One region of the Actinobacillus pleuropneumoniae genome, then DNA from elsewhere that is predicted to be linked to it. Evidence: riboswitches for the same ligand, from Rfam matches in the RefSeq annotation. Region 1 holds a riboswitch; the other holds the start of a gene.
What was found. A riboswitch is a leader RNA that binds a small molecule or an ion and turns the genes downstream of it on or off. The one in region 1 is predicted to bind lysine.

Region 1 (9,103 bases):
ATAACCAATCCGGATTCACTTTTTGTAATAATTCGAATGATACCGGTTGTCCGTGACTTGTCCCTTTTTGTCCGACGTTTTCAATCGCCATCGGAATATCAAGAGCGGAGTGGATCCAACCTAAACGCCCTTTATTACCGAAAGCAGACATTTTTCCACCGTTTACAATCACAATTAAACCGTTACCTTTGCCTTTTACCGCAGATTTGGTTTCTTGAAGTAATGCTTCGATTTCCGTTTTTAATTGTGTCGCTTTTTCTTCTTTATTGAATAGCTTACCTAAATGTTCGATTTCTTGTAAGCCTGCTTGTAGCGTATTTAAATTGGTCGGAATACTTAAATCAATCGCATTTGAAATGGTTTTTACATCATCTAATTTTGCGGCGGAACGTGTCGCGACAATAATAAGATCCGGTTTTAACGAATTTAATGCTTCTAAATTCGGCTCGAAAAACGTACCGATATTTACCGCTTTTTCAACCGCAGGTTTTAAATAAGGAAGGGTTTTAGTTACATCGGGACTACCTGCGATAGGTACGTCCAAATGAGATAAAATATCAATAGCAACCGCATCAAAGACGGCTAACTTAGCCGGTGTTTGAGTAAACGTTACATCGCCGCGAACAGTCGGAATAGTCACTTCTTTAGCCAATACGGATGTCGTAAGTGTCGCTGCAAGCGTTAAGCCGAATAATACCTTTTTAAACATAATGTACATTCCTTTAGTGAGTAGATGTAATGAAAATGATTAGCAATAATTCTATTCGGATTTTTTATAATGTAAAGTAAAATTTAAGCGTTCGATTTTCACTGAACATTTGCAAATTTCAATTTATGCAAAATTCCGTTAAACTAATTACTTATATCACTAACTGAAAGAGTATGAATATGCCTGAATACACGCCAACTAATAAAGAGAATTCAAGGGACAAGCAAGTGGAACAAATTGCGATTGCTCCTCACTCTATCGAAGCGGAACAAGCCGTATTAGGCGGTATTATGCTCAATAACGAACATTGGGATAACGTTTCCGAACGTATTCAAGCCGGTGATTTTTATAACTATGCACATCGTACTATTTTCGAGCAAATGGTGGAGTTGGTACGTCATAATCAACCGATTGATATTATTACGTTAGATCAAGCGTTGAAAGATAAAGGCGTACTACAAGATGTAGGCGGTTTTGCCTATTTGGCAGAGTTATCTAAGAACACGCCGAGTGCGGCGAATATTCTTGCTTATGCCGATATTGTCCGTGACCGTTCGGATCTGCGAGGGGTGATTTCGGCCGGTAATCAAATTGCGGAAATGGCCTATCATACCAAAGGCAGAAGTTCAAAAGACGTGTTGGATGAAGCCGAGCGAATTGTGTTTGAAATTGCAGAGAAACGCAATTCGGCGAATGAAGGCCCGCAAAAGATTGATGATATTTTAATTAATACGCTTGCTCGTATCGAAATGCTTTCTAAAAATCGTCATAACGGCGGAGTAACGGGAGTTTCAACCGGTTTCCTCGATTTAAATAAAAAAACCGCAGGTTTACAGCCGTCGGATTTAATTATCGTTGCGGCGCGTCCGTCTATGGGTAAAACTACGTTTGCGATGAACTTATGTGAAAATGCTTCGTTACTGGATGTAGAAGATCCGAATGATTTGGACGAATACGGTAATCCTCGCAAAAAGCCGGCGAAACCGGTATTAATTTTCAGTCTTGAGATGCCGGCGGACCAAATTATGATGCGTATGTTGGCTTCGCTTTCTCGCGTGGATCAAACCAAGATCCGAACCGGACAAATTCATGACGATGAAGATTGGGCGAAAATATCCAGTACGATGGCAATCTTGCAAGAGCGCAAAAATATCTATATTGACGACAGTTCCGGCTTAACGCCGACCGAATTACGTTCTCGTGCAAGACGTGTATATCGTGAGAACGGCGGGCTAAGTATGATCATGGTGGATTATTTGCAGTTAATGCGTGCGCCGGCGTTTTCCGATAACCGAACCCTAGAGATTGCCGAGATTTCCCGATCTCTGAAAGCGTTAGCGAAAGAATTACAAGTGCCGGTTGTGGCACTTTCTCAATTAAACCGAAGTTTGGAACAACGTGCCGATAAACGACCGGTAAACTCGGATTTACGTGAATCCGGCTCTATCGAGCAAGATGCGGACTTAATTATGTTTATTTATCGTGATGAAGTGTATAACGATAATTCCGATTTAAAAGGTATTGCCGAAATTATTATCGGTAAGCAGCGTAACGGTCCGATTGGACGAGTGCGTTTAACTTTCCAAGGACAATATTCAAGATTTGATAACTATACAGGCGGAGCCTATGACGATGAGTACTAATCTCTGTGCGATTTATAAAAGCCCGAAAAGAGAAGGAATGTTTCTGTATGTGGCAAAACGAGACCAATTTGACAATGTTCCGGAAGCGTTACGTCAAATGTTCGGTAAACCGCAATTTGTGATGCTTTTTAATTTAAACGGTGAAAAGCAGCTCAAGCGGTCAAAAAATGAAGAAGTTTTGCAAGCGATCGAAACACAAGGCTTTTTCCTACAGATGCCGCCTCCGCCGGAAAATCTGTTAAAGGCCTTTCTCGAGCAAAATAGAGGAGAAGCATAATGCGTTGTCCGTTTTGTGCCGCAGAGGAAACCAAAGTCGTCGATTCCCGCCTTGCCGCAGACGGTTATCAGATTCGCCGTCGTCGTGAATGTACGAGCTGTAAAGAACGTTTTACGACATTTGAATCGGCGGAATTAGTTGTGCCTTATGTGATTAAAAATAACGGCAATCGAGTGCCTTTTGATGCGAATAAATTAAGAGTCAGCTTAAGTCGGGCTTTAGAAAAACGTCCGGTCAGTGCGGATGACTTAGAAAAAGCAATCAGTAAGATTATTATTCAATTGCAGTCCACCGGCGAGCGAGAAGTGCCGAGTAAATTAGTCGGTAGCCTTGCTATGGATGCGCTAAAGCAATTGGATAAGGTTGCCTATATTCGATTTGCTTCGGTATATCTTAGCTTTGATGATATTGAAGAGTTTACCAAAGAAATTGAGAAGTTAAGAGAATAGAGAATATTAAGAGCATACGACGGTATTTTAGTCGTCTCTTTTAGCGCTTCTATCGAAATGCAAGCGGTTGATTTTTGTTAAATTTTTACAAAAATCAACCGCTTGTTTATATTTGGAGTTTACGTTTATTCAAATAGTCCGGCGTGAAGTGCGCGAACCACTTCGTCCGCTTCGTCATTTTTAATAAGCGTACAAACGTTGTTTGTGCTTGCGCCGTAGCTAATTAAGCGAATATTGAAATTCTCAATCGTATGGAATAACTGTTTAGCCACACCGGCTTGCGTATGTAAATTATTACCGATAATTGCGATTAACGCTAAATCGTGTTCCACTTGTACGTGGCAATAAGCGTTTAATTCGTCCAGTAATTCTTTTGATAACATATCCGCACCGGATGATGCCGAACCGGTTTTATCCAAAGTTAATGCTACGCTGACTTCCGATGTAGTAATTACATCTACCGAAATTTTGTGTTTTGCCAGAATAGCGAATACGTTAGCTAAAAAGCCTTGCGCGTGAAGCATTGAAAGGCTGGATAGCGTTAATAATGTTTGGTTACGACGTAACGCAATTGCACGGAACGTCGGGCGCGGTTGCGGATCACGCGTTACCCAAGTACCGCCTTGTTCCGGTGCTTTGCTTGAGCCGACATAAACAGGAATGTTACTGCGTACGGCAGGTAATAAAGTTGCAGGGTGTAGCACTTTTGCACCGAAAGTCGCCATTTCCGCCGCTTCGTTAAATGCCATGGTATCAATACGCTGTGCATTTGGTACGACACGCGGATCGGTTGTATAAATACCCGGTACGTCCGTCCAAATTAATACGTCATTCGCATTTAGCACTTCCGCTAATAATGCCGCAGAGTAATCCGAGCCGCCACGACCTAAAGTGGTCGTTTTACCCTCATCATCTCGACCGATAAAACCTTGAGTAATCACGACATTACCTGCTGCAATTAGCGGTTTAATAATCGCATCGGATTGCTGTTGCGTTTTTTCGTCATTTGGTGCGGCTTTGCCATAATTGCTATTTGTCGCGACAATGTCACGCACATCTACCCATACTGCCGGGAAATTACGTTCTTTTAGCAACTGAGTAAAAATTTTAGTGGACATCATTTCACCGTGACAGATTAATTCATCGGTTAAAGCGTTGGATGTAGCAAGACTTGCAGATTCCGCTAATGCGGCGATATGTTGTAATAATTCGTCGATTTCAGCGGAAACTTCACTTTGATTTTGTAATTTTTCAATGATGTTGTATTGAATGGTACGTACCGCATCCAAGATTTCTTCACGACGTTCTTTTTCACAACCGTTCGCTAATTCTACTAAATAATTAGTTACGCCTGCAGACGCAGAAAGTACGACAACACGCGTATTGGCATCTGATGTTACGATATTCGCACAAGATGTCATTGCGTCGAAATTTGCTACACTGGTTCCACCGAATTTTGCAACCGAAAGATGAGACATAATAAGAATTTCCTATAAATCAAAAATAATAGATGATATGTGTAGTGGATATTCGAAAGGAAATTGAGTAGATTAGGCGGTTTGATTTAAGAACCAATTAATCAGAGCACTCCATTTAAACTTACGTTAAATGACAGCTGATAGGATTCAACCTGACTCAGCCGATGTTCATTCCAGTCTAGTGAATTCACACCTCGGCAAGCACTCCCATCATTTAATCCTCAAACGGCCCTAGTTGCCTTGGATTAAACTGCCTGAGTGTTGCGCCTCTCCCGCAATGATAAAATCATTACTTCCTTCCGTAATAGTACGGAAAGCGTGTATAGAAATACCTTTTTCTTATAAATGTGTCAAACGATATTTATTCGGAATGATAAGAATGCTTAAGGATTGGGCTAATTTGAGAAGAATTAGGCTTGAAAATAAAAGAGGTCGGATCTTTAATTCGGCTTTATAAAAAAATTAAATGTTTCCGACCTCGATAAGGGAGATTAATTATTTTTCATTTTTTTCCGATGCTGCCGTTTTATGCGCCGCCATTTTTTGGCGGATTTCACGGCGTTGTTTTGAAAGTTCGGCATTGCGAATCATATAGTCGTCCACACGATTTTCATAATCGTCACGCATATTCGCAATAATGGCACGAATGTCTTCCACCGTCATCGAATCGCTAATATATTGATTCAAGTTATCTAAAAGTAATACGCGTTTTTGGTTATCGCGAATTTTGCGATCATTGTCCGCCGTTTCACGATGGAGTTTGTTTTTTAAACGGTATAGATGAACATAATCCAACATATCTTGGAAAGATTGTTTTTTAACATCAGCCATTTGAAGATCCTCTTGGTTAGTAAATATTAAAACTAATCGAATCCTAGACTTTTTAATTTGATTCGTCAAAATGTTTTATTCCACTTTATTTATTTGTTCAAAGAAACAACGATACCGTCAAATTAATGAAGAAATTTTCTATCGATTCGTAGTAAAAATGATAGAATCTTAATATTTATCTTCATCGTTTGTTTATAAGGATATTTTTATGTCGTCGTCTAAACAATTAATGCCGAGAGAGTTTGCTGCGATCGATTTGGGATCGAACAGCTTTCATATGATTGTGGCACGCATTGTAAACGGTTCAATCCAAATACTTTCACGCTTGAAGCGTCGAGTTCGCTTGGCGGACGGTTTAGATGAAAATCGTATTTTGAGTCAAGAAGCGATTACAAGAGGCGTAGAATGTTTAGCGTTATTTGCCGATCGTTTGCAAGGATTTTCTGCGGAAAACGTGAAGGTGGTCGGGACTTATACTTTGCGTCGGGCGATTAATAATGAAGACTTTTTAACACAAGCGGCTGAAGTATTTCCGTTCCCTATTCAAATCATTTCGGGGCAAGAAGAAGCGCGTTTAATTTATTCCGGGGTCAGTCATACTCAACCTGAACGCGGACGAAAGTTTGTGGTGGATATCGGCGGCGGTTCGACGGAAATGACGATTGGCGATAATTTTACGCCGTTACGTGCCGAGAGCCGTCATATGGGATGCGTGAGCTTTGCCAAACGATTTTTTGCAAAGGGCGAGTTAAACATTGAACGTTTTGACAGCGCTTATCAACTTGCAATGGAAAAAATTGAAGATTTGGCTTGGGAATATCGTCAGCTCGGTTGGCAACACGTTTTAGGTTCGTCAGGTACGATAAAAACCGTTCAAAAAGTTTTAATTGCGAACGGTTACCGTGACGGATTAATTACAGAAGAACGTTTACAGGCTTTAATCGACGACTGTTTACGTTTTAATTCGTTAAATAGCATCCAGATGAAGGGTTTACTTGAGGAACGAGCCGACGTTTTAGTTCCCGGATTAGCTATTTTGCTCGCGCTTTTCCATACTTTCAGAATCGAATCGATGCGTTATTCCGACGGAGCTTTGCGAGAAGGCGTGATGTACGGGTTAGAGAAAAGTTTTCAAGTCGGCGATATTAGACAGCGTACTGCAGAAGCATTGGCGGAGCAGTTTAATATTGATCAGCAACAGGCGAATCGAGTAGAACATACGGCATTGGAATTATTCGAGCAAGTGAAAAGTTGGCGTAACCGTCGCCAAACGGCGGAATTGTCGAGTATGCTGAAATGGGCGAGTTTGTTGCATGAAATCGGGATCGTCATCAATCATAACGGCGTTAATAGACATTCCGCTTATATTATTGCGAATCGAGACTTACCCGGATTCGATTTTGAACAGCAGAATTTATTAGCAACCTTAATGCGCTTTCATCTTAAAGGTTTCAAACGTAGCGATATTCGTAGTACCAATCGTTATCAGCATCGCGATATTCTTACCTTACTAAGATTATTCAGATTGGCCGTTTTACTTAATCGTTCTCGTCAAGCGACGGTAACCTCTAAAATCTTAAACTTGCATATTGATAATAACGAATGGTTTCTCTCGTTCGATTCGGGTTTTTTAGCTAAAAATCCTCTCGTTCTGGCAGACTTAGAAGAAGAAAAAAAATATTTGTCTTCGCTAGGCTTAGTACTCAATGTGGGTTAGTCCTGTCAAAGAGGCATAAATATTTATGCCTCGCGTTTTATAAAATTTTGATCTAGTTCTCATTTTTCCCTTTTCTTCCTTGTTATTTCTAAGATAAGTCTTTAACCTACTATTATTGGAGTATATCTTCATTTATGGAGTGTTTGCTGAATTGATACGGCAATCTATGTAATAGTTAATTTAAGGTAAGGACTGTTAATATGTTATTAGGTGATTTATCTCGTGCGGATTATGCGAAATCGTTACCCCCTGTTTTTGCGCGTTTATGTGAAAAACTTAAAAATTTAGATTTAGTTAATCTTCCCTTAGGTTGGCAGGATCTTGAAGAGGGTGTTCGTATGAACGTGATGGAGTTCGAAACCTCGCCGGCGGAAGAGAAAAAAGCCGAAATGCACCGTAAATTTATTGATATTCAATTACTTATCTCAGGGGAAGAAATGATTGAATATGGTTTGAGCGAGCCTGATTTAGCACTGTATGACGAATATCGAGATGAAGACGACTATCAACTTACCGATAAAATCGAACATAAAAACGAGTTGATTTTACAACCGAATATGTTTGCGATCTTTCTTCCTTACGAACCGCATAAACCGGGAAATGCGGTAGGCGGACAAAATAAATTACTTAAAAAACTTGTGGTGAAAGTACCTGTGAGTTATCTATAGGAGGCGCAAATGTCTGCTCGAGGTAAAATATTAGATACAATCGGTGCGTTACAAACCAGCCTGACCAAAACGGAAAAGAAAATCGCATCGGCGATTTTGGCTCAGCCTGAAATTTTAAGTCAGAATTCTCTTTCTGAGGTTGCCAAGCAATTGGATGTCGGTGAAGCTACCTTTATTCGATTTTGTAGAACGCTGGGTTTTAAAGGCTATACCGATTTTAAACTGGATTTGGCCATCGAATTAGCCACGCAAGAAAAACGCAGTAATTCCATTTTTGATACGGATGTATCGGAAAGCGATACACCGAAAGAAATTGCGGTTAAATTGCAAAGCAGTTTAAATAATGTGATTGCGGAAACAATCAATCTATTGGATTTCCAAGAGTTGGAATATGTGGTTGAGGAATTACAAAAAGCGCAACGTATTTTCTTATTCGGTGTCGGATCGTCGGGGCTTACCGCAGAAGATGCCAAACATAAATTGATGCGTATCGGCTTACAAACCGATGCGGTTACCAATAACCACTTTATGTATATGCAGGCATCATTGCTACGTGAAGGCGATGTTGTGATTGGTATCAGCCATTCCGGTTATTCCGACGAGGTAATCAGTGCGTTGAAAATCGCACGAAAAAATCATGCGAAAACCATTGCGATTACTCATCATATTCGTTCGCCGATTACCAATGTGGCGGATTATGTGTTGATTAACGGTAATCGACAAGGTCATATGCAAGGAGATTCGATCGGGACCAAAATGGCGCAATTGTTTGTACTTGATCTGATTTACTCGCTTTTGGTTAAAGCGGAGCCGGAAAAATCGATTCAGCAAAAACAAAAAACTTTAGACGTAATCTTAGAACAACGCGTTCACGGTCGATAATCGATAAATTACAAGCGGTCGAATTTGCAGAAATTTTTGATATTATGTAGTGATTTCACAAAGACCACTTAACTAAATTCTATTAAAATCCTTGTAATTTTTATCAATTACAAGGATTTTTATTTATAAGCGGTGCTGATTTTAGTAAAATTCACTTGACATTCATTTTCAAAGGATCATCCTAATGACAGCACAGCACAGCACAGCACAGCACAGCACAGCACAGCACAGCACAGCACAGCACAGCACAGCACATGCACAACTTATCACTAAATTGCAAGAAATTTTTCAAATCAATCAGCCGGATTTAGATTTCGGTATTTATCGCATTCTCAATTCTCGCCAAAACGAAATTCAGCAGTTCTTAACTCGCACGTTACCAAACAAAATCAATGGTGCATTTAATGGCAATTTTGAACAGGCAAACAGCGTTTACAATCATCTCTATA
Region 2 (9,103 bases), 290 kb from region 1:
ACCAAGTCGGCGTACCTACCGCACCGAATGATACCGGCACTGAGTTCATAATTAATGCAAGGATCGCCACTTTAATCGGGTTAAAGCCTAAACCGACTAAAATCGGTGCGGCAATTGCCGCCGGCGTACCGAAACCGCTCGCACCTTCAATCATAAATGCGAACGCCCAACCGATGATCATAAGTTGCGCCACCGGATTCGGGTTAATCGTACCTAACCATTTGCGTAATGTATTGGTTACGCCTGACGCTTCGGAGAAGCGGTTGAATAAAATCGCACCGAAGATAACGGTAATCGGAGTAAATACCGACATAATAGCCGATGAGATATTTGCACTGATAATGGTAATATCGGTTGCAAAGAAAAGCAGATGGATAATCAGTACGACTACCGCAACCCACGGTAATGCAATATAGGATGGTAATGCGTTACGTTTTACCATTAAATAAATGAGTAAAACGATTGGGAAAATACTAAGGAATAACGCCATAAAAAGCCTCGTAATGCAATTTAATAATGAATGGTTAAAATAATGTTAAATAGGTAACTGCATTGTATGTAAGATTTTTCAAAAAAATAGAGGGGATGTGTAAATTTATGATGAAGATCACACTTTTTTATAATGATTGATTAAAAAATAACCATTAAAATTAGTGGAGTTTTTACTATTTTTTTGTTTTAACTCTAATGAGTTAGGTAATAAATAGTTATTATGGAAGCACACAAAATTTTGTAGGAAGATGATTTAATTCCTAAACTATGTAATATGAAATGTAGAAATTAATAGGCTTTATTTAAAAATGTAGCATTATAAGTGATGGGGAATATTAAGCGTTAGTCTTTGATATTATAGAGAAATAATTATTGGTTATTTAAAAGATTAATATTGTATAAATTAAGTAAAATAAAAAAACGGGATTAATATTATATTAGTCCCGTTTTTTATGATGAAAAATTATATAGCAAAAGATGCTAAACTTTTACCTTCATCCAGTGCTTTTTGAATCGGGCGAGGCGTACGTCCTTGTCCCGTCCAAGTTTTTTCATTGCCGTTTTCATCAACATATTTGTATTTTGCAGGACGAGGTGCGCGAGGCTCACGTTTCTTGTGTTCCGTGGCATTATTCAATAATGCTACGAGTTCTTCTGCCGAGATTCCGTCCTGTGCTAATAACTCCTTATATTTCTTTAGTCCTTCCATGACTTTCGCTTGCTCAAGTTCTTGCGCTTTTACTAATTCACGCTTTTCTTCAACGACAATCGATACTTTCTCAAGTAAAGATTCCATTTGTTCTAAGGTTGAATCTTTCGCAAGCGCTCTTAGATTACGGATATTTGATAACGTTTTTAAAATTTCTGACATTTTTTATCTCCAAATAAAGACCATATAAAATAATAGAAAATAGTATAATTATTGTGACATTTCAGAATGATAATTATCCTGAAAATATATTTTATATATTAACGGAATAGTTATTTAAGGTAAAGTAAGCGAGTCATTATTTTTTAATTTTATGAAATGGAATAATTTATTATTCGTCTGGTTATTCGCGAAATGTTAATAAAAATATAGCGTTTAGCTATTGGCAATCGAGGCAGATTAAGGTAATCTTACAAAGTCCTACAAATCGTAGAGGTGCAAATCCGATAAGTACTTTTTCTGAGTGGAGAACGAGGAGGAAAAAGGAAAGGCGTATTTGCCGAAATCAGTTAAGCGTCATCTTAATTGGTTGGGGTCGTTACCGAAAGGGACGACACTGTCGTAATCCTTGTATTACGGAGTGCTACTGCTAGGGTCGGTTCTATTCTTATTATTTCAGATTGCCTACCTCATCTTATGCGTTGCATAAATTCTCTCAGTAGATCCTCTTCTTTGTTTGGCTAGTATTTCATTACAAAGTAACTTTTTTAGAGGTTTTATGAATTTAATTGATTATTCAAGTTCGTTGCTGTCGATTATACCGGCATCGCTTGCTTTACTATTAGCTATGGTTACTCGACGAGTATTGCTGTCTTTAAGTGTCGGTATCTTAGTCGGTGCCTTTATGCTTTCGGCAAAATTTGTGGACGGTTTCGTTTATTTAAAAAATATTGCTATCGGTTTGGTTTATGCTGACGGTGAATATTCGTTCGGAAAAGTACAGATCTTAATTTTCTTACTTTTATTAGGCGTGTTTACCTCTTTATTAACTTATTCGGGCAGTAATCAGGCTTTTGCCAATTGGGCGAAGAAACATATTAAAGGGCGCCGCGGTGCGAAATTATTAACCGCCTGTTTAGTTTTCGTGACGTTTATCGACGACTATTTCCATAGTCTGGCTGTTGGGGCGATTGCTCGACCGGTAACGGATAAATTTAAAGTTTCGCGTGCAAAATTAGCTTATATTCTTGATTCGACCGCCGCACCGATGTGCGTGCTTATGCCGGTTTCCAGCTGGGGAGCTTCAATTATCGCAACAATCGGCGGTTTATTGGCGACTTATAATATTACCGAATATACGGCGATCAGCGCATTCGCTTCAATGAGTTTGATGAACTACTATGCGTTATTTGCCTTAATTATGGTGTTTATCGTAGCTTATTTCTCATTTGATATCGGTTCAATGAGTCGTTTTGAAAGAAAAGCGTTGGCTTCGGAAACACATACGAATGAAGATGCGGATGTCGAATCCAAAGGTCGAGTATATGCTTTAATCGTACCGATTCTTGTGTTGATTGTAACCACCGTTACTTCTATGATTTATACCGGAGCGCAGGCATTGGAAGCCTTTAGCTTATTGGGTGCGTTTGAAAATACCAATGTCAATCTCTCTTTAGTTATCGGCGGATCGGCGGGGGTATTGGCAGTAATGCTTTGTACGCTCGGTTTAATTAAAGCGGAAGATTATCCGAAAGCGATTTGGGTAGGTTGCAAATCTATGTTCGGTGCGATTTTAATTTTAACGCTTGCTTGGTTAATCAGTAGTGTCGTAAAAGATATGCATACCGGTGATTATTTATCTACGCTTGTTGCCGGCAATATTAATCCGGCCTTTTTACCTGCTATTTTATTTGTGCTTGCGACCGTTATGGCATTTGCAACCGGTACAAGCTGGGGGACATTTGGGATTATGCTACCGATTGCCGCAGCAATGGCGATTAATGTGGATGCAAGCCTTTTAATTCCGTGTATGTCTGCGGTTATGGCAGGGGCGGTATGTGGCGATCACTGTTCTCCGATTTCTGATACGACGATCCTATCTTCAACCGGCGCACAATGTAACCATATCGATCACGTAACTTCACAGTTACCTTATGCGTTACTTGTTGCGGTTGCTTCCATTATCGGATATTTAGTGCTTGGCTTTACCGGATCCGCCGTATCCGGATTTATTACCACGGCTGTTGTGATGATGGTATTGATTTTTATCTTTAGATCTAAAAAAATGACGGCTTAAGGTTTAATGCAATCCTTTTTGACAAGCGGTGAAATTTGTAAGAATTTTTGCAAATTTCACCGCTTGTTTTTTATTGTTGCTTATTCGTAATGATTTCTGAAATGTGTGAATTATCTCACATTATTTCCCTATTTAATTGTGTACTATCTTTTATATAGTAGTTCTAATTTAAAAGTCTTATTGATAATCTTGAGGGGGGAATAATATGAAAAAATTAGCAATATGTTCATTAGCCGTCGGGATAAGTTTGTCTTCTTCCGTTATCGCTCAAGATACGCTGGGTGTGAGCTTATATCAGTACGACGATAATTTTATTCGATTAATGCATGATGAATTAATCTCATATACGTCAGAAAATCCTTCTCTTTCTCTATTAATGAATGATGCGCAAAATTCGCAATTTGTGCAAAATAACCAAGTACAAACTTTAGTTAATCATAAAGTAGATGTGCTTGCAGTAAATTTAGTTGATCCGAATGCATGGGCAACAGTGATCGGTAAGGCTAAAGATGCGAACTTACCGATTATCTTGTTCAATAAAGATCCGGGTGCGAAAGCAATCAATAGTTATAAAAAGGTTTATTATGTCGGGTCTAATCCGGAAGAAGCAGGAAAAGCACAGGCTAAGATGATTGCCAATCATTGGAAAAGCAGTGAAGCGTTAGATTTAAATCACGACGGCAAAATGCAATATGCGTTATTAAAAGGGGAAGTAGGGCACCCGGATGCGGAAAAACGTACTAAAGCCGTAATTGAAGAATTAAAAACACAGGGTATTAAGACGGAACAATTGGCATTAGAATCCGCCGTATGGAATAAAGAAATTGCGAAAACTAAAGTAAACGCTTGGTTATCGACACCGCAAAATAATATTGAAGTGATTATTTCTAATAACGATAGTATGGCGATAGGTGCGTTAGAGGTGGTAACCGAAAAAAATAAAGCATTGCCTATTTACGGTGTGGATGCGACCCCAGAAGCACTTAATTTAATCAGAAAAGGAAAATTAGCCGGTACGGTCACCAACGATTGGCGTTCTCAAAGTAGAGCGATTATTGATTTTTCTCGCTTACTTGCAAAAGGGGAATTACCGGAAAACAGTCAATGGAAACTTGAGAACAGAGTGTTGCGGATTCCGGCAATGTCTATTGATAGAAGCAATATTAGCGATTTTTAATACTATCTAAAAGATATTAAGGACTGAGGGATGGGATATTTATCGCAACTCAGTCCTTTCGTTTGAACTCAATTGCGGTCATCTTATCATTTTTGCAAATCATTATGAAAAAACGACCGATTATTGAACGAGATTTATTTGTGCAGCAATTCTCTTAATGCGCTACCGATTTCGGCAAGACTTCTCACCGTTTTCACGCCGGCATTCTCTAATGTTTTAAATTTTTCATCTGCCGTGCCTTTACCGCCGCTAATGATTGCACCTGCGTGTCCCATTCGTTTTCCTTTCGGTGCGGTAACGCCGGCGATATAACTGACAACAGGCTTTGTTACGTGCATTTTGATAAATTCGGCCGCTTCTTCTTCGGCGCTACCTCCGATTTCACCAATCATTACGATCGCTTCGGTTTCAGGGTCGGCTTGGAAGAGTTTCAAGATGTCGATAAAACTTGAGCCTGGAATCGGATCACCACCGATACCGACACAGGTAGATTGCCCGAATCCTTCATCCGTGGTTTGTTTTACCGCTTCATAAGTAAGCGTGCCGGAACGAGAAACAATACCGATTTTACCTTTCTTATGAATATGCGCCGGCATAATGCCGATTTTACACTCGTCAGGGGTAATGATTCCCGGACAGTTCGGACCAATCATTCGTACACCGCTTTCTTTTAATTTCTGTTTGACACAAATCATATCTAACGTAGGAATACCTTCGGTAATACAAACGATAAGCTGGATACCTGCATCAATCGCTTCCAAAATCGCATCTTTACAGCCGGGAGCGGGAACGTAAATTACACTTGCAGTCGCACCGGTTTTTTCGACCGCTTCACGTACGGTATCAAATACCGGTAAACCTAAATGCGTTGTACCGCCTTTGTTCGGCGAAACGCCACCGACAAGTTTCGTACCGTATGCTAAAGCCTGTTCGCTATGAAATGTGCCTTGTCCGCCGGTAAAACCTTGGCAAATCACTTTAGTATTCTTATCAATTAAAATCGCCATGTTTATTTTCCTTCCGCTGCTTTGACTGCAAGTTGTGCCGCTTGTGTTAATGTATTTGCCGCAATGAAACGTAAGCCGCTGTTTGCTAAAATTTCACGACCTAATTCCGCATTAGTACCTTCTAAACGCACGATGACCGGAATGTTTATCCCGACTTCATTAACCGCCGCAATAATACCTTCCGCAATTAAATCGCATCTGACGATGCCGCCGAAAATATTGACTAAGACGGCTTTAACATTCTGATCGGAAAGAATCAGTTTAAAGGCTTCCGAAACACGTTCTTTCGTTGCGCCGCCGCCGACATCTAAAAAGTTTGCCGGACGACCACCGTGTAGTTTCACGATATCCATGGTTCCCATGGCTAAGCCTGCACCATTAACCATACAACCGATATTGCCGTCTAATGCGACATAGTTAAGATCCCATTTTGCCGCATCGGCTTCTCGCGCATCTTCTTGGCTTGGATCTTGTAGGGCTTTTAGCTCCGGATGGCGATAAAGCGCATTACTGTCAATTACCATTTTGGCATCTAAACAAAGTAATTGACCTTGTTTGGTCAATACGAGCGGATTTACTTCGAGTAAGGCAAGATCTTTTTCAATAAATAATTTGGCAAGTTGTACAAAAAGATGAGCGAATTGTTTGATTTGATCGCCGGACAGACCGAGTTTAAAAGCTAATTCACGACCCTGAAAAGCTTGCGCACCGGTAAGCGGATCAATGGTTGCTTTATGGATAAGCTCCGGTGTTTGTGCGGCGACATCTTCAATATTCATACCGCCGGCATTTGATGCCATAAAAACAATTTTTTGTGAAGAACGATCAATTACTGCGCCCAAATATAATTCACGTTCTATTAGGCACGTTTCTTCGAGATAAATCGTATTTACCAGTTGTCCGTTTTTATCGGTTTGAAAAGTGACTAAACGCTGTCCCAACCATTGATTACAAAACTCACGAATTTCCGCTTCACTGCGCACTAATTTTATTCCGCCCGCTTTGCCTCTACCGCCGGCGTGAACTTGGCATTTCGCCGCCCAAGTGTCGCCTGCTAATGTGTGAATGGCTGAAACGGCGTCATCGAGAGAATGACAAACAATACCTTTACTTACGGGAAGTCGATATTGTGCAAAAATTTGTTTTGCTTGATATTCGTGTAGATTCATAAGCTTTCCTGTATAGGATAATGATTAGGATAATGTTCAAGAATTTAATCCATCTACTATAAAAAAGCAAACGTTAAAATAGGAGGAGATAGGCAAAAAATCAAAGAAAAAAGACCGCTTGTAAAACGGTCTGTTATTTATGGCTATGAAGACGGCGGTAACGGAAATGTTTGCTGAATGACGTCCGCTAATTTGTCTAACATTTCAAAGCGTTTACGATACATAGAACGTTTTTTACTCGGTACGTCCGTCAAGTCTTTGTTTAAAGCAAGCGGTAATTGCCAGTATTCTTGCAGTAACCCGCCCGATTCGCTGAATAAAGTATCATAATTGACGGTATAACGTTTGCTTTGAATAAAGCGCGACTTATTTTGGTATTTGTGCGGAATACCTAATAACTGGTAGCCGAGCGTATGAGCGAGTAACTTCATGACTTCGATTAATAAATATGCGGGACGTAAGCCGTGACATTGTTTGGTTAAAAACTTAACTAAATCTTTGGCGTTTTCCGTATTGGCGCCTTGAATCGCTCCGATAAGCAGTGATTGTTCTATTTTGCCGAATGTTAATAAATAAACGAGCCGGCGGCTGCTTTTTTGGCGTAATTCCAACGCCCAAAAACCTTCCATCGCTTGATATTCGTTTATATTTAAGCGGATTTCAAAATCAGGAATAAATTCGCCGAAGCTGATCGGTTTAACCCAAAGCGGAGGAAGATGGTACTGCGCAAATTGTTGAGGTAAAAAAGTAAGGTTATCACACACAATTTCCAAGCGTCGTTCCGCATTGAAACGCTTATCCAAAAAACGATGAATGACCGGATAACTATAATTAGGGTAAGCTTTAAGCAACTCGGAAAGTTCAGGGTGTCGGTTTGCAAACCGACTAAATTTTTTGACTTGTGAAGCATGTAAGACGGAACGCAACCAAAAGCGAAAGCGTTTTAGTCGGTAAGACTTATGAGGTTGATCGGGATAAACGTTATTTGCCGTCGGGTAATAATAGGTCATAAATTTCAGTCTAAGTAAGCGTTCTATACATTTACTATAACATAAGTTTACATATCTTACAAATTTCGGTGAATATTACTTTCTTGCAAAAAATAACCGCTTGTTTAAGTACAAGCGGTTAAAAATGAGTGTAAAACGGCAATTAGATTTCAAGTAGTAAACGGGTCGGGTCTTCTAATAAATCTTTGACCGCAACTAAGAAACCAACAGATTCACGTCCATCAATTAAGCGGTGGTCATAAGACAAGGCAAGATACATCATTGGACGAATCACCACTTGGCCGTTTACTGCGACAGGGCGATCTTTAATCGCATGCATACCTAAAATCGCACTTTGCGGCGGATTGATAATCGGAGTGGACATTAACGAACCGAATACGCCGCCGTTAGTAATGGTAAAGTTACCGCCGGTTAGGTCTTCTACGGTTAGTTTACCGTCACGTCCTTTTTCGGCAAGTGCTTTAATGGTTTTCTCAATATCCGCCATCGATAATTTATCGCAGTTACGAATCACCGGCGTGACTAATCCGCGCGGAGTGGATACCGCAATACTAATATCGAAGTAGTTGTGATATACCACATCATCGCCGTCAATCGAAGCATTGATTTCCGGATAACGTTTTAACGCTTCTACCACCGCTTTAATATAGAACGACATAAAGCCTAAACGCACGCCGTGTTGTTTTTCAAATTTCTCACCGTAAGTTTTACGCAATGTCATAATCGGCTGCATATCCACTTCATTGAATGTGGTTAGCATTGCGGTGGTATTTTTTGCTTCTAACAAACGTTCGGCAATACGTTTACGTAAACGTGTCATCGGAACACGTTTTTCGCTACGTGCCGAATAAGCCACGGTACTTACCGTATTGTGTTCGCTTGCCATCGCTTGTTTGGTTTCTTGAGCCTGACGTTGTGCAAGATAGTGTTCGATATCTTCACGGGTAATACGACCGCCGACACCGGTACCTTTGACTAAATGCGCTTCGATATTATGTTCCGCTAATAAACGCCGAATTGCCGGACCTTGAGATTCGGCATCCGAGTGATCATATTCGATGGCGGCGGATTTACGATCGGCGGGAGTCGCTTCGTTAGCTTGTTTGATAGTTTCTTGCGTAAAATCTCCCGCTTGAACGGTTGAGATTTTCCCAAGTAACTGTTTAGAAGTAACGGTTGCGCCTTGCTCTTGGCTGATTTCCGCTAATACGCCGTCATTCGGTGCCGGCACTTCTAAAACGACTTTATCCGTTTCAATTTCAACAAGTACTTCGTCACGTTTAACCGTATCGCCTACTTTTTT

Region 2: linked by a shared signal. The riboswitch ahead of DRF63_RS02405 (Na+/H+ antiporter NhaC family protein) and the one ahead of lysC (lysine-sensitive aspartokinase 3) in region 1 are both predicted to bind lysine.

The regions. Positions count from the first base shown of each region.
Region 1 is NZ_CP030753.1:827,804-836,906, reverse strand. It holds gene DRF63_RS03805 (siderophore ABC transporter substrate-binding protein) at 1-709, opposite strand, end outside; gene DRF63_RS03800 (replicative DNA helicase) at 889-2,352, shown strand; gene DRF63_RS03795 (YcgL domain-containing protein) at 2,342-2,629, shown strand; gene nrdR (transcriptional regulator NrdR) at 2,629-3,078, shown strand; gene lysC (lysine-sensitive aspartokinase 3) at 3,204-4,556, opposite strand; lysine riboswitch at 4,653-4,836, opposite strand; gene DRF63_RS03780 (DUF496 family protein) at 5,052-5,387, opposite strand; gene ppx (exopolyphosphatase) at 5,596-7,104, shown strand; gene nanQ (N-acetylneuraminate anomerase) at 7,305-7,772, shown strand; gene DRF63_RS03765 (MurR/RpiR family transcriptional regulator) at 7,782-8,654, shown strand; gene DRF63_RS03755 (site-specific DNA-methyltransferase) at 8,929-9,103, shown strand, end outside.
Region 2 is NZ_CP030753.1:533,767-542,869, forward strand. It holds gene DRF63_RS02395 (L-lactate permease) at 1-490, opposite strand, end outside; gene DRF63_RS02400 (H-NS family histone-like protein) at 956-1,363, opposite strand; lysine riboswitch at 1,624-1,795, shown strand; gene DRF63_RS02405 (Na+/H+ antiporter NhaC family protein) at 1,920-3,437, shown strand; gene DRF63_RS02410 (substrate-binding domain-containing protein) at 3,643-4,614, shown strand; gene sucD (succinate--CoA ligase subunit alpha) at 4,749-5,621, opposite strand; gene sucC (ADP-forming succinate--CoA ligase subunit beta) at 5,624-6,790, opposite strand; gene DRF63_RS02425 (VirK/YbjX family protein) at 6,934-7,800, opposite strand; gene odhB (2-oxoglutarate dehydrogenase complex dihydrolipoyllysine-residue succinyltransferase) at 7,943-9,103, opposite strand, start outside.